4 regions of the Pseudomonas sp. AC172 genome follow, and region 1 is predicted to be linked to each of the others. Evidence: predicted binding sites of a transcription regulator. Region 1 holds the regulator's gene; each other region holds the start of a gene.

Evidence for each region. The regulator sigma-54, encoded in region 1, starts transcription at its own class of promoters, with help from an activator protein. The targets are predictions, from matches to a motif close to ANTGGCATNNANNTTGCTNT.
Region 2: the regulator sigma-54 is predicted to act here: its motif matches at 1,955-1,974, upstream of ACZ0A4_RS04015 (circularly permuted type 2 ATP-grasp protein).
Region 3: the regulator sigma-54 is predicted to act here: its motif matches at 2,142-2,161, upstream of glnA (type I glutamate--ammonia ligase).
Region 4: the regulator sigma-54 is predicted to act here: its motif matches at 2,657-2,676, upstream of ACZ0A4_RS04285 (CmpA/NrtA family ABC transporter substrate-binding protein).

The regions. Positions count from the first base shown of each region.
Region 1 is NZ_OZ409868.1:6,372,356-6,377,777, reverse strand. It holds gene lptC (LPS export ABC transporter periplasmic protein LptC) at 1-354, shown strand, start outside; gene lptA (lipopolysaccharide transport periplasmic protein LptA) at 341-886, shown strand; gene lptB (LPS export ABC transporter ATP-binding protein) at 886-1,611, shown strand; gene ACZ0A4_RS28640 (RNA polymerase factor sigma-54) at 1,799-3,292, shown strand; gene hpf (ribosome hibernation-promoting factor, HPF/YfiA family) at 3,366-3,674, shown strand; gene ptsN (PTS IIA-like nitrogen regulatory protein PtsN) at 3,686-4,150, shown strand; gene rapZ (RNase adapter RapZ) at 4,153-5,010, shown strand; gene ACZ0A4_RS28620 (HPr family phosphocarrier protein) at 5,026-5,301, shown strand; gene ACZ0A4_RS28615 (ZIP family metal transporter) at 5,396-5,422, opposite strand, start outside.
Region 2 is NZ_OZ409868.1:846,454-851,875, reverse strand. It holds gene ACZ0A4_RS04020 (alpha-E domain-containing protein) at 1-500, opposite strand, end outside; gene ACZ0A4_RS04015 (circularly permuted type 2 ATP-grasp protein) at 513-1,922, opposite strand; gene ACZ0A4_RS04010 (ribonuclease E inhibitor RraB) at 2,410-2,757, opposite strand; gene ACZ0A4_RS04005 (hypothetical protein) at 2,968-3,201, opposite strand; gene speE (polyamine aminopropyltransferase) at 3,373-4,248, opposite strand; gene ACZ0A4_RS03995 (PLDc N-terminal domain-containing protein) at 4,479-4,670, opposite strand; gene ACZ0A4_RS03990 (hypothetical protein) at 4,742-5,272, opposite strand; gene ACZ0A4_RS03985 (ankyrin repeat domain-containing protein) at 5,405-5,422, opposite strand, start outside.
Region 3 is NZ_OZ409868.1:5,733,176-5,738,597, reverse strand. It holds gene typA (translational GTPase TypA) at 1-333, opposite strand, end outside; gene thiI (tRNA uracil 4-sulfurtransferase ThiI) at 473-1,927, opposite strand; gene glnA (type I glutamate--ammonia ligase) at 2,256-3,662, shown strand; gene ACZ0A4_RS25950 (DUF4124 domain-containing protein) at 3,873-4,385, shown strand; gene ACZ0A4_RS25945 (DUF4124 domain-containing protein) at 4,382-5,005, shown strand; gene glnL (nitrogen regulation protein NR(II)) at 5,237-5,422, shown strand, end outside.
Region 4 is NZ_OZ409868.1:912,555-917,976, forward strand. It holds gene ACZ0A4_RS04275 (nitrate/nitrite transporter) at 1-308, opposite strand, end outside; gene ACZ0A4_RS04280 (ANTAR domain-containing response regulator) at 740-1,315, opposite strand; gene ACZ0A4_RS04285 (CmpA/NrtA family ABC transporter substrate-binding protein) at 1,331-2,542, opposite strand; gene ACZ0A4_RS04290 (quinone-dependent dihydroorotate dehydrogenase) at 2,764-3,783, shown strand; gene rmf (ribosome modulation factor) at 4,038-4,253, opposite strand; gene rlmKL (bifunctional 23S rRNA (guanine(2069)-N(7))-methyltransferase RlmK/23S rRNA (guanine(2445)-N(2))-methyltransferase RlmL) at 4,786-5,422, shown strand, end outside.

The sequences.
Region 1 (5,422 bases):
CACGTGAAGGCAACCGACGTCACGCTCGTGACCAAACCCGACCTGAACATGTACCGCGGAACGGAATTTCCGTGGCACGTGACCAGTGAGCGCGGCGAAGTGAACTCAGGCGGCACCGAAGTCGAACTGATCGATTCGGTACGCGTTGCGCGCACCGATGAAAAGAAGCGTGACATCCTGATCACGTCCACGCGCATGACCGTGTTCCCGCAGCAGGAATATGCGCAGACCGAGCAACCCGTTAGAATCGACGGCGCTGGCGGTGTATCGACTGGCGTTGGAATGAAAGCGTACCTGAAGGAAAGCAGGATACACCTGCTATCGAACGTAAGAGGACAGTATGAGGCTCGTTAAAACCCTCCCTATTTTGCTCAGTCTGGGCGCAGCACTGGGAAGCGTGAGCGCCTGGGCTCTGCCGAACGATCAGCAGCAACCTATCCGCATTCAAGCCGACGACGCCCAACTGGACGACAAAAACGGCATCGCCACCTATAAAGGTGATGTGATCATCACCCAGGGTTCGATGATCGTTAAAGGCAACACGGTGACCATCACCCGCACTCCGGCCGGCGATATCGACGTCGTTACGTCGGTGGGCAACCTTGCCTACTTCGAACAACTGCAGACCGCTGGCGACACCAAGCCTGTACAGGGCTGGGGCGTGACGATCCAGTACCACGCCGCGCAAAACCGCGTTGTGCTGATCGACAAGGCCAAGGTTGTCGACAAGGACAACAACACGACTCAAGGCGAGAAAATCGTCTATGACACCGTGAAGAAACTCGCCAGCGCCGGTCGCGCTACCGGCAGCAAGGTCACCGAGGCGCGTCCGCGCATCGACATGGTGATCCAGCCGAAGAAGAAAACCGACGAGAAAACCCAGTAATGGCAACTCTGAAAGCTCAGCACCTGGCCAAGGCCTATAAAAGCCGCCAGGTCGTGCGTGATGTCAGCCTGTCGATCGACAGCGGCCAGATCGTCGGCCTGCTCGGCCCGAACGGTGCCGGCAAGACGACCTGCTTCTACATGATCGTCGGCCTGGTGCAGGCCGATCAGGGCCGCGTACTGATCGATGACCTGGACGTCAGCCACCAGCCAATGCACGGCCGTGCAAAAGCCGGCATCGGCTATCTGCCGCAAGAAGCGTCGATCTTCCGCAAACTGTCGGTGGCAGACAACATCATGGCCATCCTCGAGACCCGTCAGGAACTCGACAAGGCCGGACGCCGCAAAGAGCTGGAAAGCCTGCTGCAGGAATTCCACATCAGCCACATCCGCGACAACCTCGGTATGAGCCTGTCCGGTGGTGAACGTCGCCGCGTGGAAATCGCTCGCGCGCTGGCAACGGCACCGAAATTCATCCTGCTCGACGAACCGTTTGCCGGTGTCGACCCGATTTCGGTCGGCGACATCAAGCAGATCATCCACCACCTCAAGGCCAAAGGCATCGGTGTATTGATCACCGACCACAACGTCCGTGAGACGCTGGATATCTGCGAAACCGCTTACATCGTCAACGATGGCCAGTTGATTGCCGAGGGCGATGCAGAAACCATCCTGGCCAACGATCTGGTCAAGGAAGTGTATCTGGGCCACGAGTTCCGCCTGTAAGCGCAACAGTGCCCGGTGCGCCGCCCGGGCGCTGTATCGATTCAAGCAGGATTTAATACGCTTTAATTGTTACAGCGCTCTAGGCAAACACTTCAGTTTCAGGCATATAATTTGCTTAAGTTTGGCGCTCCGGCGCCCTGTAGTGGATGGCGCATAGCGCCGGCGAATAAGGTGTTAAGCCCCTGCCATGAAACCATCGCTAGTCTTGAGAATGGGCCAGCAGCTGACGATGACACCGCAGCTGCAACAGGCCATCCGCCTGCTCCAATTGTCGACCCTGGATCTGCAACAGGAAATCCAGGAGGCTCTGGAATCCAATCCGATGCTCGAACGCCAGGAAGAAGGCGAGGACTTCGACAATTCCGACCCCATGGCCGACAACGCCGAACAGAAGCCCAACACCGAGATCCAGGAGCCCTCGTATCAGGAAACCGCACCGACGGTGGACAACCTCGAGGACGGCGAATGGAACGAGCGCATCCCCAACGAGCTTCCGGTCGACACGGCCTGGGAAGACGTCTACCAGACCAGCGCCAGCAGCCTGCCCAGCAGCGACGATGACGAGTGGGACTTCACCACACGCACGTCCGCCGGCGAGAGCCTGCAAAGCCACCTGCTGTGGCAACTGAACCTTGCACCGATGTCCGACACCGATCGCCTGATTGCCGTCACTTTGATCGATTGCATCAACAATCAGGGCTACCTGGACGAAACCCTCGAAGAGATCCTTGAGGCGTTCGATCCGGAGCTGGACATTGAGCTGGACGAAATCGAAGCCGTCCTGCACCGCATCCAGCAGTTTGAACCGGCCGGCATCGGCGCGCGCAATCTCGGCGAGTGCCTGCTGCTGCAATTGCGCCAGTTGCCTGCCAAGACTCCATGGCTGGCAGAAGCGAAACGCTTGGTCAGCGATTACATCGATCTGCTCGGCAGCCGCGACTACAGCCAGTTGATGCGGCGCATGAAGCTCAAGGAAGACGAACTGCGCCAGGTCATCGAGCTGGTGCAAAGCCTCAATCCCCGTCCGGGCTCACAGATCGAGTCCACTGAAGCCGAATACGTCGTCCCTGACGTGATCGTGCGCAAGGACAACGAACGCTGGCTTGTCGAGTTGAACCAGGAGTCGGTACCACGCCTGCGCGTCAACGCCCAGTACGCTGGTTTCGTTCGCCGCGCCGACACCAGCGCCGACAACACTTTCATGCGCAATCAGTTGCAGGAGGCTCGCTGGTTCATCAAGAGCCTGCAGAGCCGCAACGAAACCCTGATGAAAGTTGCCACCCAGATCGTCGAGCATCAGCGCGGTTTTCTGGAGTACGGCGACGAAGCGATGAAGCCGTTGGTCCTGCATGACATCGCCGAAGCGGTCGGCATGCACGAATCGACGATTTCACGGGTGACCACGCAGAAATTCATGCATACCCCGCGCGGTATTTATGAGCTGAAATACTTTTTCTCCAGCCACGTCAGCACTTCCGAAGGCGGCGAATGCTCGTCCACGGCGATCCGCGCGATCATCAAAAAACTGGTTGCCGCGGAAAATCAGAAAAAGCCGTTGAGTGACAGCAAGATCGCTGGTTTACTGGAGGCACAAGGCATTCAGGTGGCTCGCCGCACCGTCGCCAAGTACCGCGAATCCCTCGGGATCGCGCCTTCGAGCGAACGCAAGCGGTTGATGTAAGCCACGTTACAGCGTTCCAGTGGCAGGCTATCCAGCCTGCCGCTTTATGCACTGGCAACGAAGGAGAAGCTGTATGCAAGTCAACATCAGTGGACACCAACTGGAAGTGACCCAACCTCTGCGTTCCTATATCGAGGAAAAGCTCCAACGACTGGAGCGACATTTCGACAAGATCACCAACGTGCAAGTCACGATGTGCGTCGAAAAGCTGAAGCAGAAAATCGAAGCCACCTTGCATATTCCCGGCAGCGAAGTGGTCGCCAACGCAGAAGATACTGATATGTATGCTGCGATCGACTCACTGACCGACAAGCTGGATCGCCAACTCAAAAAGCATAAGGAAAAGACCCAGAGCCTCCTCCAGGGCGCGACCGGTCGATAACCCCCCATTCCATGATCCGACTTGAAAATATCCTGACCCCCGGCCGTTCCCTTGTGAACGTGCCGGGCGGCAGTAAGAAGAAAGCCCTCGAACAAATTGCCAACCTGATCGCCCGCGAAGTGCCGGATCTGGAGATGCAAGATGTCTTCGAGGCGTTGATTGCCCGTGAAAAACTCGGTTCCACCGGTTTTGGCAACGGCATCGCCATTCCTCACTGCCGTCTCAAGGGGTGCCAGTCGCCTATCAGCGCCTTGATGCACCTTGATACGCCAATCGATTTCGACGCCATCGATGGCGCTCCGGTTGACCTGCTGTTCGTATTGCTGGTCCCGGAAGCCGCCACCGATGCACACCTGGAGTTACTGCGCCAGATCGCCAGCATGCTCGACCGCAAGGATGTGCGCGATAAACTGCGTAACGCCAAGAGCAACGAAGCCTTGTATCAGGTTGTCCTGGACGAGCAGAACGGGCACTAATCATGCGCTTGATCATCGTCAGCGGCCGTTCCGGCTCGGGTAAAAGTACGGCTCTGGATGTCCTTGAAGACAACGGCTATTACTGCATCGACAACCTGCCCGCAGGCTTGCTGCCGGAACTGGCCGAACGCGCGCTGATTCACACTGAGCTGGCGCAACCGCTGGTGGCCGTATCGATCGATGCGCGCAACCTGCCGAGTCATCTGACGCGCTTTCCCGAGTTGCTTGAAGATGTCCGGGCCAAGCACATCCAGTGCGATGTCCTGTATCTGGACGCCGACGAAGAAACCTTGCTCAAGCGTTTCTCCGAAACCCGCCGCCGCCACCCGCTGAGCAACGCCAATCGCTCGCTGGCCGAAGCGATCCAGGATGAAACCGCCCTGCTCGGCCCGATTGCCGACCTCGCCGACCTGAAAATCAACACCACCAACCTCAACCTGTACCAGTTGCGCGACAGCATCAAGCTGCGCCTGCTGAATCAGCCCGAGCCGGGCACAGCGTTTCTGGTCGAGTCATTCGGCTTCAAACGCGGCATGCCGGTAGACGCGGATCTGGTATTCGATGTGCGCTGCCTGCCCAATCCCTACTGGAAGCCGGAACTGCGTGCGCAATCAGGTCTTGATGCGCCGGTGGCCGAGTACCTCGCGGCGCAGCCGGAGGTCGAAGAAATGTTCCAGGACATTTTCACCTACCTGCACAAGTGGCTGCCGCGCTTCGCTGCGAGCAACCGGGCCTACGTCACCATTGCCATTGGCTGCACCGGCGGGCATCACCGCTCCGTCTACCTGACTGAACGACTGGGTCAGGCCCTGCAGAAAACCCTGAAGAACGTCCAGGTTCGCCACCGCGACCTCACTTAAAGGATTCACACCGCGATGCCTGCTCTGGAAATCGAAATCATCAACAAGCTGGGCCTGCATGCCCGCGCGTCGGCCAAGTTCGTTGGCGTGGCCGGGCAGTTTCCGGATTGCTCGATCAGAGTGGGCCGCACGCCAGAGACCACGGTCGATGGTAAAAGCATCATGGCGATGATGATGCTGGCGGCTGGCAAGGGCACCAAGATCCATTTGAGTACTGAAGGGCATCAGGAACAGGAAGCGCTGGATGCGCTGGTGGCGCTGATCAACAACTATTTCGACGAAGGTGGCTGACAGCCAAAATCAAAAGATCGCAGCCTTCGGCAGTTCCTACCGGGAACGCATTCCAATACAGGAACTGCCGAAGGCTGCGATCTTTTGACCTTCTTCAACCCAACGCCGTATCCATCACCAT
Region 2 (5,422 bases), 5.5 Mb from region 1:
GTACCGAGACGAATGAAACGAAACGCATCGTTACGCATGATCGTGCCGTAAGACGCACCACGGAACAGGTGCGAACGCTCCTTGATCCATTCGCAGAAACGGCTCATGCCATAGCGACTGAGGCCCTGCTCGGCGATTCCGCGAATCTCCAGCCACGTCGAATTGATGTTCTCCCACATGTCCGCCGTGATGCGTCCGCGTACCGCATGGGCACTGGCCCGCGCCGCGCCGAGGCAGCTGTAAATGCTCGCAGGGTTGGCCGCATCGAGGGCGAAAAAGTGCAGCAGACGCTCAGCATGCAGTGCGCCATGGCGCTCCAGGTAATCGTCGAGGGTGCCGGTGATGAGCAGCGGCATGGCCAGTTCGTGCAAACCATCGCCGCGTCCGTCCTGCGGCATCAGCGACAGCGAATAACTGATGTCGAGCATCCGTGCGAGGTTTTCCGCCCGCTCCAGGTAACGCGACATCCAATACAGATCCGAGGCAGTTCTACTTAACATGGCAAGCTTCCTTCAATCCTCGACCACCCAGGTGTCCTTGGTTCCGCCACCCTGGGAGGAATTCACCACCAGAGAGCCTTCGCGCAATGCGACGCGGGTCAAACCGCCGGGCACCACACGGGTCTCGCGCCCGGACAAGACAAACGGACGCAAATCGATATGGCGCGGCGCAATACCGTTTTCGACAAAGGTCGGACAGGTCGACAGCGACAATGTCGGCTGCGCGATGTATGCGTGTGGCTTGGCCTTTATCCGTTCGCGGAAGGCATCTATTTCCGCCGTCGTTGACGCCGGCCCCACCAGCATTCCGTAACCACCGGAGCCTTGGGTTTCCTTGACCACCAGATCTGGAAGATTGGCCAGCACATGGGAAAGTTCAGACGGGTTGCGGCATTGCCAGGTCGGCACGTTTTTCAGGATCGGTTCTTCATCGAGGTAAAACCGGATCATGTCGGTGACAAACGGATACACCGATTTATCGTCCGCCACGCCAGTGCCGATGGCGTTTGCCAGCACTACGTTGCCGGAGCGATAAGACGAGAGCAGCCCCGGCACACCGAGCATCGAATCGGGATTGAACGCCAGTGGGTCGAGGAACGCGTCGTCGAGACGACGATAGATCACGTCCACCGCTTTCGGGCCATCGGTAGTGCGCATGAAGACTTTGTCGTCACGCACGAACAGATCGGCGCCTTCGACCAGCTCCACGCCCATTTCCCGGGCGAGAAACGCGTGTTCGAAGAACGCACTGTTGAAGCGCCCCGGCGTCAGCACCACGACGCTCGGGTCATCAATCGGGCTGGAGCTTTTCAGGGTGTCGAGCAACAGGTTCGGGTAGTGATCGATTGGCGCAATCCGCTGGGCGGCGAACAGCTCAGGGAAAAGGCGCATCATCATCTTGCGGTCTTCGAGCATATAGCTCACGCCACTCGGTGTGCGCAGGTTGTCTTCGAGGACGTAATAGGTGCCGTCGCCGTCGCGCACCAGATCGACGCCAGAGATGTGCGAATAGATATCACGGTGCAGATCGAGGCCTTGCATCGCCAACTGATATTGCTCATTGGCCAGCACCTGTTCGGCAGGAATGATCCCGGCCTTGATGATGCGCTGCTCATGATAGAGGTCAGCGAGAAACATGTTCAGCGCCTTGACCCGCTGGATGCAGCCGCGCTCGACGATTCGCCACTCGCTGGCGGGAATGCTGCGCGGGATGGTGTCGAAAGGAATCAGGCGCTCGGTGCCCTGCTCGTCGCCATAGAGCGTGAAAGTGATCCCGGCGCGATGGAACAGCAAGTCAGCCTCGCGTCGCCGCTGGGCCAGCAGCTCGTCAGGCGTTTCGGCCAGCCAGCGGGCGAACTCCCGATAATGCGGGCGAACCTGGCCGCCGGCATCGTACATTTCATCAAAATAGGTGCGGATCATGCCGTACTCCTTGTCACCCGGACATACAGACCTTCGCAAGGCCCGTGCCATCGGCATAAACGCTTTGATTTCAATCGGTTGGAAATACACGCCGCAAGCACCGCACCATTCCTGTGCGGCAATTGCCCCAACCGGATTGCCCCCGCTTCATTGCGACGCACTGCATCGCCTATCACCAGCATAGTCAGAGTTGATTTCACTGCCCGGCGCTGCCTGCGGATAATCCGCGCATTCGCTGCAAAGCTTCCCCGCGCATTGCGCCGCGAAGTCGCCAGCTCAACTGACCTGGACTGCCCTCGCAGCCCGCCCCGCTGTAACCCTGACCGGTTTCCTCTCCTTATCGGTCTTCCCTTTTAGCCACCCTCTCCGGTGGCTTTTTTTTGCCTCGGTTTCTTGTTTCAGGGTTTTGCCACGATGGTTTTCGAGCGCCGCAAACGACAACGGCCGACCCGAAGGTCAGCCGTTGCTCAACAGTTATCGCAAGAGATCAGTTCAAACGGTGGCGATTGCGCACCTCCTGCTTCACGCCCCAACCCTCGATAATGCCGCCCAAGGGCTCGACCACTGCCGAAAAGCCCTGCTCGAAATCGCCGATATCGTCATAGGTCGCGTACATCACTTTGCTCAATTCCAGCGCCCACGCACCGTCATCACGCACGCTGACCTGGGCATTGATGGATTCACCGCGAAATTTGCCTGCAGCCCTGCGCGCCCGCTCCTCGTCCGGGAAAATGGCGTAGAACTCGATGGGATGGAATCGGGAAAAATCGAAACCGCCTTCTTTCATGCGGCGCAGAACATTGCTGCTGATGTCTTCTTGATAGGCTGTGCTCATGAATCGTCCCCCTCGCATAGATGGATAGACTTTCCGTATTCCCGCCCCGGGCCTTTGGCCAAAGTACTACGGCAACGTGGTTGCACGCGGGAACAAGCATGTAGCTGACAAGACCAGACCTTAGCGATCCGTTCGCTGATCTCGCTTGCAGAGTAGCCCCAAGATAGAGCTGCTGCCAAGGCCTGGTTGCTTCGGATGAAAGGAAGATTTTCAGATTGGAGTAATGCTGCGGATTTCGATGCTGTTCTGGGTTTTCAGGTTTTTCACGCCCGCATCGGCCGTGCGCCCTTCCAGATCGTTGAGATCCAGTTCGGCGGCGACGGGCAGAAGCCGTGCCTTGATCAATCGAGCAGCCTCATCGTCGCTGGGGCATTCCGCGCGCTCGAACACCTCATCGACAATTTCACCATGATCGTCCACGAAAGTGACTTTCCACTTTTGCATCGGTGCCTCCTCGATCAAACCCGCAAATGGGCTTACACGTATCTCGACTGTGCATGCCGAAAGTTGGTTCAAAAGGATTACAGCGGGCGAAGATGAAAAAAACGACATCTGCTTTACGGGGAAGCAAATGTGGGAGCGAGCTCGCTCCCACAGGGGAGTTGCGGTGTTCTTTTAATCGTTGCTTGGCTTGTTGATCGCCTGCAGCACGTACTGAGGCAAGGCGAACGCGCCGATGTGGATTTCCGGGTTGTAGTAACGGGTGACGATGCCGCTGCCGATGAAGCGCTGTTGCAGGGTTTCACGGCTCAGTTTGCGGTAGGCCGGGTTGGTCGAGCCCCAAGCGAAGGTCATCGAACCGCCGATGTAGGTCGGCACTGCGGCTTGATAGAAGTGCCAGTCCGGGAACAGGCTGTTCAGGCGACCGGCAGTGGTTTTCACTTCGTCGATCTGCATGAACGGCGTGCCGTTCTGGGTCACCAGAATGCCGCCTTCGTTCAGGCAGCGGTGGCAAGCCTGGTAGAAGTTCTCCGAGAACAACACTTCGCCCGGGCCGATCGGGTCGGTGGAGTCAGAGATGATCACGTCGAATTTTTCCGTGGTGGTGGCGACGAAACGCATGCCATCGTCGATCACCAGGTTCAGACGCGGATCGTCGTAGGCGCCGCTGGAATGGTTCGGCAGGAACTCTTTGCACATGTCGACCACGGTGCCGTCGATCTCGACCATGGTGATGTGTTCAACGCCGGCGTGCTTGGTCACTTCGCGCAACATGCCGCCGTCACCGCCGCCGATGATCAGTACGCGCTTGGCACTGCCATGGGCGAGGAGCGGCACGTGGGTTAGCATTTCGTGGTAGATGAATTCGTCGGCTTCGGTGGTCTGGATCACGCCGTCCAGCGCCATCACGCGACCCATGCGCGGGTTCTGGAAGATCACCAGGTGCTGGTGTTCGGTGCGCACTTCGTGCAGCAGTTTTTCCATGCGAAAACGCTGGCCGTAGCCTTCGTAGAGGGTTTCCAGGTACTCGCTGGTTTTGGTGACGGTCATGGTCAAGTGCTCCGATGAATGCGCGGGCGCCGATCGAGGGGACGATCGCCCGGGAAAGGCGCGCATTCTACGTTGCCGAAGATGACAGGTCGAACCTCACTTCATCGGCCAACAACAATCCCCTGGGGGAGCGAGCCTGCTCGCGAAGGCGGCGTACCAGTCAACATTGTCGGTGACTGATCCAGCGCTTTCGCGAGCAGGCTCGCTCCCACAGGGGTAGTGCGGTGTTATCAGATCCGCACGTTGCCCCGCGGTCCGGCAATCGCCCAGATGATCAGGCCCAGCACTGGCAGGAGGATGATCAGCAGCACCCAGACGATTTTCATCCCGGTGGTTGCGCCGCTTTTCAGCACATTGATGATGGCCCAGATGTCGAGGGCAAGGATGATCAGGCCAATCAGACCGTTGAACGTGGAACCCATGGTGTCGCTCCAGAATAGTGGCATGCACTTTTAGGATAGACGGTCGCGCACAGGGTTCCCTTTTATTGCACTCAGACGTGAACGGCGATCTTCAGGGCTTCGAGCGATGGCGCGGCGGCGATGCCGACTTCGGTGCACAGTTCCAGCACTCGAGGCACGTCGTTGCCGAAGACCAGGACCATTTGCAGTTCGTCGTCGAGCAACTGGCTGAAGTTCATCAGTGTGTAACCGCCGTTTTCCTTGTTCATGCTGCTCATCTGCACCTGGATGCGATTGAGCGCGGTCAGCGCTTCGGTCTTGGCCAGTTGCTTTGGCTTGAGGTTGAAATCCACGCCCGGGCCGAACGAGGCGACGATCTGCGCAAACAGATCAACGTAGGTGTCGGCCTGGAACAGCACGGTTTCCGGCAAGCTGCCGACCACGACCCACTCGCCCAGCGGGATCGGGAAGGTGTCGTCGTAGTTGATGTCGGGGTTGGCTGCCAGAAAAGCATCGGCATCGGCGTAGGCCAGTGCCGCTTCGTCGGCGACTTTCAGGATCTCGTCCTCGCCCATGCAGCCGGAGCTGATTTTGCTGATGAGTTCGACGAGTGCGGCTTTCATGAGGGCGGATCCTGTGGCGAAGGTGAATTTCGAGGGCGCGGAGGATAGCGCACAAAGCAAAAGATCGCAGCCTGCGGCAGCTCCTACAAGTTCAGCGTAGGAGCTGCCGCAGGCTGCGATCTTTTGACCTTATCAGGCCTGGAGTTTTTC
Region 3 (5,422 bases), 640 kb from region 1:
GAAACGGGTTTGCGGCATAGGGCCGTCTTGAGCGTCAACCAGCAGCAGAACGGAGTCAACCATCGACATTACGCGTTCAACTTCGCCGCCGAAGTCGGCGTGGCCCGGGGTGTCCACGATGTTGATGTGGTAGCCGTTCCAGTTGATGGCGGTGTTTTTCGCCAGAATGGTAATACCGCGCTCTTTTTCCTGGTCGTTGGAGTCCATCACGCGCTCGTCGTTGAGCTCGTTGCGCTCCAGAGTGCCGGATTGACGCAGGAGTTTGTCTACCAGGGTGGTTTTACCATGGTCAACGTGGGCAATGATGGCGATGTTGCGTAGATTTTCGATCACTTGTGTATCTCGATCAGAGGATTCGGTTTGCTGACAAGTCTTGGCAGCGATTAGCAGTAGTGTCCGGCATGGCCGTTACAGCTTGACGGCGGTGTCGGGGGGCCGGTGACGCAGGCCACAGGCAAACAGCCCCGGGCACTTAGCTCGGTCGATAAACGCGCACATTGGCATGCCCCTCACTGAGCAAATGGTGAGCATGCAGGCGACTCATCACGCCTTTGTCGCAATACAGCAGGTACTGGCGAGTCGGATCCAGCTCCTTGAAACGAGCGTTCACTGCGTAGAACGGCATCGTCTGTACTTCTACGCCAGCGAGTTCCAGCGGCTCATCCTCGGCGGCATCCGGGTGACGGATGTCGATCACGATCTGGCCGGCCAGTGCTTCGCTGACTTCTTCAATCTGTACGTCCTGGCCCAATTCGTCGATCACCCGATCGATCGGCACCAGCTTGGCGTTTTCGAGCGCACGCTCGAGCACTGCCATGTCGAATTCTTTCTCTTCGTGTTCAACACGCCCGCGCTTGGCGGCGGTCTTCGGGTTGACCGAAATGACCCCGCAGTATTCCGGCATGTGCCGGGCGAAATCGGCGGTGCCGATCTCGTTGGCGGTGTCGATGATGTCCTGCTTGTGCGCCACGATCAGCGGACGCAGGACCAGTTTGTCGGTCACGCAGTCGATCACCGACAGGTTCGGCAGTGTCTGGCTCGACACCTGGGAGATCGCCTCGCCGGTGACCAGCGCCTCGATCTGCAGACGTTCGGCGATGTTGGACGCCGCGCGCAACATCATACGCTTCAATACGACGCCCATATGACTGTTATCGACTTTGCCGAGAATTTCGCCCAACACTTCTTCGAACGGAACACTGACAAATAGCACGCGTTGCGAGCTGCCGTACTTCTTCCAGATGAAATGCGCGACTTCCATTACACCCAATTCGTGGGCACGACCGCCCAGATTGAAGAAGCAGAAGTGCGTCATCAGGCCGCGACGAATGATCTGGTAAGCCGCAACGGTCGAGTCAAAGCCGCCGGACATCAATACCAGCGTCTGCTCCAGAGCGCCGAGCGGGTAGCCGCCGATACCATTGTGCTGGCTGTGAATGACGAACAACCGTTTGTCGCGAACTTCGATACGGACTTCGATCTCCGGCGCTTTCAGGTCGATACCGGCGGCACCGCACTCACGGCGCAGCTTGCTGCCGACGTATTTTTCGACGTCCATCGAGCTGAACGCGTGCTTGCCGGCACGCTTGCAGCGCACCGAGAAAATCTTCCCGGCCAGTGCAGCGCCGTAGTGCTGTTTGCACTTATCGGTGATGTCGTCGAAGTCGCCCAGAGGGTACTCGTCGATCTGCAGAAAGTGCGCGATGCCCGGCATGCAGGTCAAGCGCTCACCCATCTCTTTCAAGGCTTTGGCGTCGGTAACGCGGGTTTCCAGCTCGAGATTGTCCCACACACCGTTCACCACCACGGCCGGGTCCAGGTCGCGGAGCACGGTGCGGATGTTCTTGGCCAACTGGCGGATGAACTTCGTCCGGACAGGTCGGCTTTTGATGGTGATCTCGGGGAAGACTTTTACGATTAGTTTCATGAAAACAGCGCGCGAACGGCCAGCCGAAAAAGGGGGGCGCGGATTATAGCGGAAATTGCTCAAGGTTTAACCAGTTAATGTGCAGAAGGTTTTGCATGCACCAAAACGGGTCATTTTCGATTTATAGCGCTACATTAAAGGGCGAGATTTTCCGCATTCAGGCGCTTTGCACCTTTATAAGCGTGAATTTGGGGCAAAAAACCCATGCTGGGGCACTGGCATGCAATTTGCTCCCTTGTGAGGCAGGTTGCCTTGGCAGAGTATTCGCGCCGGCATCACCCAAATTCAAGGGCATCCACTACCAAGCCCGAAGCCACCCGGAGGACATATGTCGAAGACGGTTCAACTCATCAAAGATCATGACGTCAAGTGGATTGATCTGCGCTTCACGGACACCAAAGGCACTCAGCACCACGTGACCATGCCGGCTCGCGATGCGCTGGATGAAGACTTCTTCGAAGTCGGCAAGATGTTCGACGGTTCCTCCATTGCTGGCTGGAAAGGCATCGAAGCCTCCGACATGATCCTGATGCCGGTTGACGAAACGGCCGTTCTCGACCCGTTCACCGAAGACGCCACCCTGATCCTGGTGTGCGACATCATCGAACCTTCGAGCATGCAAGGCTACGACCGCGACCCACGTGCGATCGCCAAGCGCGCCGAAGAACACCTGAAAGCCACCGGTATCGGTGACACCGTGTTCGCTGGTCCTGAGCCTGAGTTCTTCATCTTTGACTCGGTGAAATTCAAGTCGGACATTTCCGGCTCGATGTTCAAGATCTACTCCGAGCAAGGTTCGTGGATGTCCGACCAGGACATCGAAGGCGGCAACAAGGGTCACCGTCCAGGCGTCAAAGGCGGCTACTTCCCGGTTCCACCGTTCGACCACGACCACGAAATCCGTACCTCCATGTGCAACGCACTGGAAGAAATGGGCCTGACCGTTGAAGTTCACCACCACGAAGTGGCGACTGCCGGCCAGAACGAAATCGGCGTCAAGTTCAACACCCTGGTGAAGAAAGCCGACGAAACCCAAACCCTGAAGTACGTTGTGCACAACGTTGCTGACGCTTACGGCCGCACCGCGACCTTCATGCCGAAGCCACTGTACGGCGACAACGGTTCGGGCATGCACGTACACATGTCGATCTGGAAAGACGGCAAGAACACCTTCGCAGGCGAAGGCTATGCCGGCCTGTCCGATACCGCTCTGTACTTCATCGGCGGCATCATCAAGCACGGTAAGGCCCTGAACGGCTTCACCAACCCGGCGACCAACTCCTACAAGCGTCTGGTACCAGGCTTCGAAGCTCCGGTAATGCTGGCCTACTCGGCTCGCAACCGTTCCGCTTCGATCCGTATTCCTTACGTGTCGAGCCCGAAAGCCCGCCGTATCGAAGCACGTTTCCCGGATCCGGCTGCCAACCCGTACCTGGCCTTCGCAGCACTGCTGATGGCCGGTCTGGACGGTATCCAGAACAAGATCCACCCAGGCGACGCTGCTGACAAAAACCTGTACGACCTGCCGCCTGAAGAGGCGAAAGAGATCCCGCAAGTTTGCGGCAGCCTGAAAGAAGCCCTGGAAGAGCTGGACAAGGGCCGCGCGTTCCTGACCAAGGGCGGCGTGTTCTCCGACGACTTCATCGACGCTTACATCGCGCTGAAATCGGAAGAAGAAATCAAGGTTCGCACCTTCGTACACCCACTGGAATATGAGCTGTACTACAGCTGCTGATCCGGTAGCGCCGCGTTTCTCGGCGTGACAAAAAGAGGCCTCCTTCGGGAGGCCTTTTTTATTGCAGATCAAAAAACCCTCACCCTAACCCTAACCCTCTCCCAGAGGGAGAGGGTTAGGGTGAGGGCGTTACCAGATGTTTACCAAGTTGGGCCAACCGCCGCACCTGGCCTATGCTGCACCCCATCGCTTTCAATCCCGGTCGATTTCATGGGTCGCACCTTTCTCTACATTCTACTGCTGATCGCCCTGCCCGCCGCGGCGCAGATCTACAAGTACACCGATGCCAACGGCAACACGGTGTACAGCGATCACTCGCCGGACGGCGTGCAGGCACAACCGGTGGAATTGCCGCCGCTCAATCGGGTCGAGCCTCAGGCGCCCAGCGCACCACCCGCGCCCGAAACCGCCAACCGTGAACCTGCGCGCAACGCCTACGACATTCTCGAACTCGCCGGCCTCCCCAGCGAAGAAGCCCTGCGCGCCAATAACGGCACGTTCACCGTCCAGGTGCTGATCAAGCCGCGCCTGCAACCACCACATCAATTGAGACTAGTCCTGGATGATATGCCTTATGGCCAGCCCAGCAATGTGCCGATCCTGCAACTGGTGAACGTCGATCGCGGCGAACACCGACTCGCGGTGCAGGTGATCGACGGACAGACGATCATCCAGCAGAGCCCACCCGTCGCCCTTAGCGTGCAGCGGGTGCACAAGCCATGATCCGCGCGTGGTTGGTCGTCCTGTCGGCGCTGATGTCGCTGCAAACCTCAGCCGAGGTCTTCACTTATACCAACGCGCAAGGCAATCGCGTCTACACCGACCAACCGCGCGGCAATGCCAAGCGAGTGCCGATCGCCACCAGTAACCGCATGTCGGCCAACCCGACCGCCGCCGCGCCGATCACCACCGCGAAAAAAACCGTCGAACAACCGCCCTTCCATTACGACATGCTGCGGATTCTGGTGCCCGAACCCGACGCAACCATTCGCAGCAGCGCCGGGGAAATTATCGTCAGTGTCACCAGCGAACCGGGCCTGCAACGCGGCCACCGCTATCGCCTGTTACTGGACGGCCAAGCCACCGGCGAACCCGGCCTGAGCCCGGTTTTCCCGCTGAACAACGTTGATCGCGGCAGCCACAATCTCTCGGTTGAAATCCTCGACATGGAGGGTCGCACCGTCGAGCGCACTGCCAACCAGCCATTCCACATGCTGCGCATTTCCCTCGCGCAGAAACGCCAGGTCAAACCCTGCGTCGCCGACGACTACGGCGTACGCCCGGAATGCCCCTTGAAAGACAAACCGCCCGAGCCGAAAAATCCCTTTCTGCGTTTCTTCTAACGTCGTTCAGCTTTGCGCACTATATTGGTGCAATGGCCTGCACTGTACTCACATTCCAACCCATTTTGGTTCGAAACTACCCGCCAGAGCAGGCCATGTGCCACGCAAACGAGCGTCAAACGCCTGTTTCAGGCGTTGAACGCTTCTTTTCAGAGCCTTGGTTTGGTTTTTGCATTTTCCCGATACCGACGCTTGCTTGTTGCGCACGCTCCGCCCCCAAAAGAGGCTCCGATGACCATTAGCGACGCAATCCACCGTTTGCTGCTCGACAACCTGACCACCGCCACCATCCTGCTCGACGCCGAATTGCGCCTCGAGTACATGAACCCGGCGGCGGAGATGCTGCTCGCCATCAGCGGGCAGCGCAGCCATGGGCAGTTCATCAGCGAGCTGTTCACTGAATCCACAGAAGCGCTG
Region 4 (5,422 bases), 5.5 Mb from region 1:
TCATAACTGTGGATGCCGAGTTTCCAGGCGCCGAACAAGGCGCAGATCACAATGACCTGACCGATCAGCCCGGCGGTTTTCGGCGACAGTCGATCAGCGAGCATGCCCATCCCGAAGCGCAGCACCGCACCGGCGAGGATCGGCGTGGCGACGACGAGGCCGCGTTGTTGCGTGGTCAGGTGCAGGTCGGCGGCAATCTGCACCGCCAGCGGGCCGAGCAGATACCAGACCATGAAGCTCAGGTCGAAATAGAGGAAGGCCGCGAACAATGTCGGGGTGTGGCCGGATTTCCAGAAGCTTGAATTCATCGCGCACCTCAGCTGAAAAGAGTCTCGAAAGGAGTCATGCAACAGCAGGTGGGGCGCCGCCACGGCCGCACCACCGGCCCCGGTCTGTGGGGCCAAAACGCAAAAACGCCGCTACCTGATTCGCCGGTTGGGCGAACGGGTGAGCGACGTCTTTGTCGTGGGTGGGGCAACCGCCGTTGGTTACCTGTGCGTTTACATAGCGAGATCTGTGCCAACAGCCGGAAAATCAAAAGCCCCTCACCCTAGCCCTCTCCCAGAGGGAGAGGGCTAGGGTGAGGTGTCTTGCGCCAAACATCGACCTGAAGGGCCGAGTCGATTATGGATTCACCGAAGATCGTTCAGGTCGGCGTATTACTGCGCCATCCCCCGATCAGTCCCCTCTCCCTCTGGGAGAGGGTTAGGGTGAGGGGCTCTTCAGCGGTGAGAACGCCTCAGCCAAGCAACTCACTCATGGCAATAATCTGCTCCGCCACCTGAATCAATTTCTGCTGCCGGCTCATCGCCTGGCGTCGCATCAAGGTGTAAGCCTCTTCCTCATTGCAATCCTTCATCTTCATCAATAACCCCTTGGCCAGCTCAATGCGCTTGCGCTCAGCCAATTGCTGATCACGCGCCTGTAACTGCGCACGCAACGCCTGATCACTCTCGAACCGGGCCATCGCCACATCGAGAATTGGCTGCAGACGCTGTGCGTGAATGCCTTCGACGATGTAGGCACTGACCCCGGACTTGATCGCCTGCCGCATCACGCCAGGGTCATGCTCATCGGTAAACATCACAATTGGCCGTGGCTGGTCGCGGCTGACCAGCACCACTTGTTCCATGACATCGCGGCTCGGTGACTCGGTATCGATCAGAATCACGTCCGGGCGCACCGTTTCGACGCGCGCGGGCAGGTCGATGGTCAGACCGGACTCGTCGATGACTTCGAAACCGGCTTCAGTCAGCGCGGCTTTCAGGCGACCGACTTTTTTCGCCGTGTCGTTGATCAGCAGAATGCGCAACATGTTCGCGGTCCCCTGTCAGCGGCGGGCGAGTAGGGGAGCGTCGTCGCTCATCGCGTGCAGCTTGAAACTGCGCGCGTAAGCGGCCGGGTCGCTGCCGTCCCAGATTTTGCCGTCGAGCAACTGGCTGCTGCGCATGTCGGTGCCCCACGCCGCCACGCCGACAGCGGTCGCGGCGTCGCGGTAGATATCCAACTGCTGAACCTGGCGGGCGACGGCGAGGTAATCCGGGTCTTCGCGCAGCAAACCCCAGCGGCGGAACTGGGTCATGAACCACATACCGTCCGACAGATAGGGCAGATTCACCTCGCCGTTGCCGTGGAAGCGCAGCGCATGAGGATCCTGCCAACGATTGCCCAGCCCATCGGCATAGTCACCGAGAAAACGCGGTTCGATGCACGAAAGCGGCGCGTCCAGATATTCCGGCGCACTGAGCAACTGCGCGGTGCTGCGCCGATTTTCCGGGCTCTCTTCGATAAAGCGGCTGGCTTCAAGGATCGCCATTACCAGCGCCCTCGCGGTGTTCGGGTATTGCTCGACAAATTCACGGGTGCAACCAAGGACTTTTTCCGGGTGATCGGGCCAGATGGTCTGGCTGGTAGCCAGGGTGAAACCCAGATCCTGCTGCACCGCGCTAGCAGCCCAAGGCTCGCCGACACAAAAACCGTCGATGCGCCCGGCTTGCAGGTGCGCGACCATTTGCGGCGGCGGCACGACCACGCTGTCGACATCCTGCAATGGATGAATGCCCTGACTCGCCAGCCAGTAATAAAGCCACATCGCATGCGTGCCGGTGGGGAAGGTCTGCGCGAAGGTCAGTTTTGCGCGGCTTTGGTGCACGTGGCGGTCCAGCGCTTCAGGACTGGTCACGCCGAGGCTTTGCAGGTCGTGGGAGAGGTTGAGACTCTGGCCGTTCTGGTTCAGGCCCATCAACACGGCCATGTCGGTCGGGGCGACACCGCCGATACCCAAGTGCACAGCGTAGATCAGGCCATACAGACTGTGCGCGGCATCCAGTTCGCCGCTGACCAGTTTGTCGCGCAAACTGGCCCAGGAACTCTGGCGCTTGAGGTTCAGGGTCAGCCCGTAAGGCTGGGCAAAGCCCTGTGTCGCCGCGACGACGACCGAGGCGCAATCGCTCAGGGCCATGAAGCCGAGGTTGATTGCACTTTTTTCCGGGGCATCGCTGCCGTTGACCCAAGCCAGCGGCCCTGCTGAAGATTCATTCATCCAACGCTACCTCGAAAAAAAACGTCGCCGCGGACTTTGCGCAGGCAAAACCCGGGACGACGCCATTGTCCTTACCCACACGCCGCCATTGGCCTGCAGGCTGATAGCGATGAAAGTGCAAGGCATATGCCAGCCACCTCGATTTGCGCATGTGCCTCGCGCGGCAGGTCGATGCCCGGCTATAATCGCCGCTCTTTTCGCCGCCCGAGTCATCGCCGCCCATGTACACCCTGGCCCGTCAGCTGTTGTTCAAACTTTCCCCGGAAACTTCCCACGATCTGTCGCTGGATCTGATCGGCGCGGGTGGGCGTTTGGGCCTCAACGGCTTGCTGTGCAAGGCGCCGGCAAAAGTCCCGGTGACCGTCATGGGCCTGGAATTCCCCAACCCGGTGGGTTTGGCGGCCGGTCTGGACAAGAACGGCGCAGCCATCGATGGCTTCGCGCAGTTGGGTTTCGGTTTTGTCGAAATCGGCACCGTGACCCCGCGTCCACAGCCAGGCAACCCGAAACCACGGATCTTTCGTCTGCCGGAAGCCGAGGCGATCATCAACCGCATGGGGTTCAACAACCTCGGTGTCGATAACCTGCTGGCGCGCGTGGCCGCAGCGAAATACAAAGGCGTGCTGGGCATCAACATCGGCAAGAACTTCGATACGCCGGTCGAGCGCGCGGTCGACGATTACCTGATCTGCCTGGACAAGGTCTACGCCCACGCCAGCTACGTGACGGTCAACGTCAGCTCGCCGAACACCCCGGGCCTGCGCAGCCTGCAGTTTGGTGATTCGCTCAAACAATTGCTCGCCGATCTGGCCACGCGCCGTGCCGAACTGGCGTTGCGTCATGGCAAACATGTGCCGCTGGCGATCAAGATCGCCCCGGACATGACCGATGAAGAAACCGCCCAGGTGGCTCAGGCGTTGATCGAAACCGGCATGGACGCGGTGATCGCGACCAACACCACGCTGAGCCGTGTCGGCGTTGAAGGCATGGAGCATGGCGACGAGGCGGGCGGTCTGTCGGGCGCGCCGGTGCGGGAGAAAAGCACCAATACCGTGAAGGTGCTGGCCGGCGAGTTGGCCGGGCGGTTGCCGATCATTGCTGCGGGTGGCATTACCGAAGGCAAGCATGCGGCGGAGAAAATTCTCGCCGGTGCGAGCCTGGTGCAGATCTATTCGGGCTTCATCTATAAAGGCCCGGCGCTGATTCGTGAGTCGGTAGACGCGATCGCCGCCCTGCGCTAATCCAATTGTGGGAGCGAGCTTGCTCGCGAAAGCGGTGTGCCAGTCTCTGTAGATATTGACTGAATCGACGCTTTCGTCGGAACGCCGCCCGGAGCAAGCTCGCTCCCACAGGTATGTGCGCAGCACAAATAATGTGACAGGCATAAAAAAGGGCTCCTCGAAGGAGCCCCTGGGCCGCAGCCCGCCGTCCGGGAAGGACGTGCATGGTAAGTCGTTACAAATTCAGATTGTCGTGTCGGAATTAATGCCCTGTGTCAGCCGACGGCGTGAAGTTCGTTGAGTCTGTGGATTCCCGCAGTGCCGGTCATACCGTCCCAGTTGTCGCCGCGTCCTTCTCGCCAGCCGTTAATCCAGGCTTGACGTACCGACGGTAGAGTAAATGGGCAAAGCTCACGGGATTTGCCACCAACGCCATATTGATATCCGCGCAAAAATGCTCTTTCCAACGGATCACGCTTAAGTCTTCTCATAGGGTGTTTCCCTCACTTGTTGACTGTTTTGTGTCGCGTTGACCTCAACTGAGGTCTGGCAGAAGAAACCTGCCATGGTGCGGCTCGCTGCCGGCGTGGCGAGCCAAGGTGTTGACGCCGTTGCGACGTCAACCTGTGTTCAGTTCTAACCAATGAGTCACACCGAGGGAATGATCGTTTTGTCATAAGGACGTAACGAAATTAGTGCTACAGCCATAAGTAACGACGGGTTTCATGCACGGTTTTTCAGCAAACCCCGGTATGATCGGCCCCGCGCTGCATGATGGGGTTAATTCTTTAGTGAGAATGACCCACGTTTGCGCTTGGGTATAAAGCGACGAAGGGTCGCTTCAAGACTTTTTGTTTCATCAACTTTTTTATCTGTCCCGGCATCTAAGCTCTTTTAACCCGAGCAGCGGGGATGGAACGGCACACCCTCGTGCCACGCGGGCGTTCTTTTAGAAAAGCGCCTGATTGAAAACCGGATCGGCAATGCGTTGCCGATTCACTAGCCAAAGGCTCTGGAAATACCATGTCCGACCGTTTCGAACTCTTCCTCACTTGCCCTAAAGGCCTTGAAGGCCTGCTCATCGAGGAAGCCGTCGGGCTTGGCCTTGAAGAAGCGCGCGAGCACACTTCCGCCGTGCGTGGCATGGCAACCATGGAAACCGCTTATCGCCTGTGCCTCTGGTCGCGTCTGGCCAACCGGGTGCTGTTGGTGCTCAAGCGTTTCCCGATGAAAGACGCTGAAGACCTCTATCACGGCGTGCTCGACATCGAGTGGCAGGATCACATGCTCAGCGACGGCACTCTGGCCGTCGAATTCAGCGGCCACGGTTCCGGCATCGACAACACCCACTTCGGCGCATTGAAAGTCAAAGACGCCATCGTCGACAAACTGCGCACCCCGCAGGGCGACCGTCCGTCGATCGACAAGCTCAACCCGGACCTGCGCATTCACCTGCGTCTGGATCGCGGCGAAGCGATTCTCTCCCTCGACCTCTCCGGCCACAGCCTGCACCAGCGTGGCTATCGTCTGCAGCAGGGCGCGGCACCGCTGAAGGAAAACCTCGCGGCAGCGATCCTGATCCGTTCCGGCTGGCCGCGCATTGCTGCCGAAGGCGGCGCGCTGGCTGACCCGATGTGCGGTGTCGGTACGTTCCTCGTCG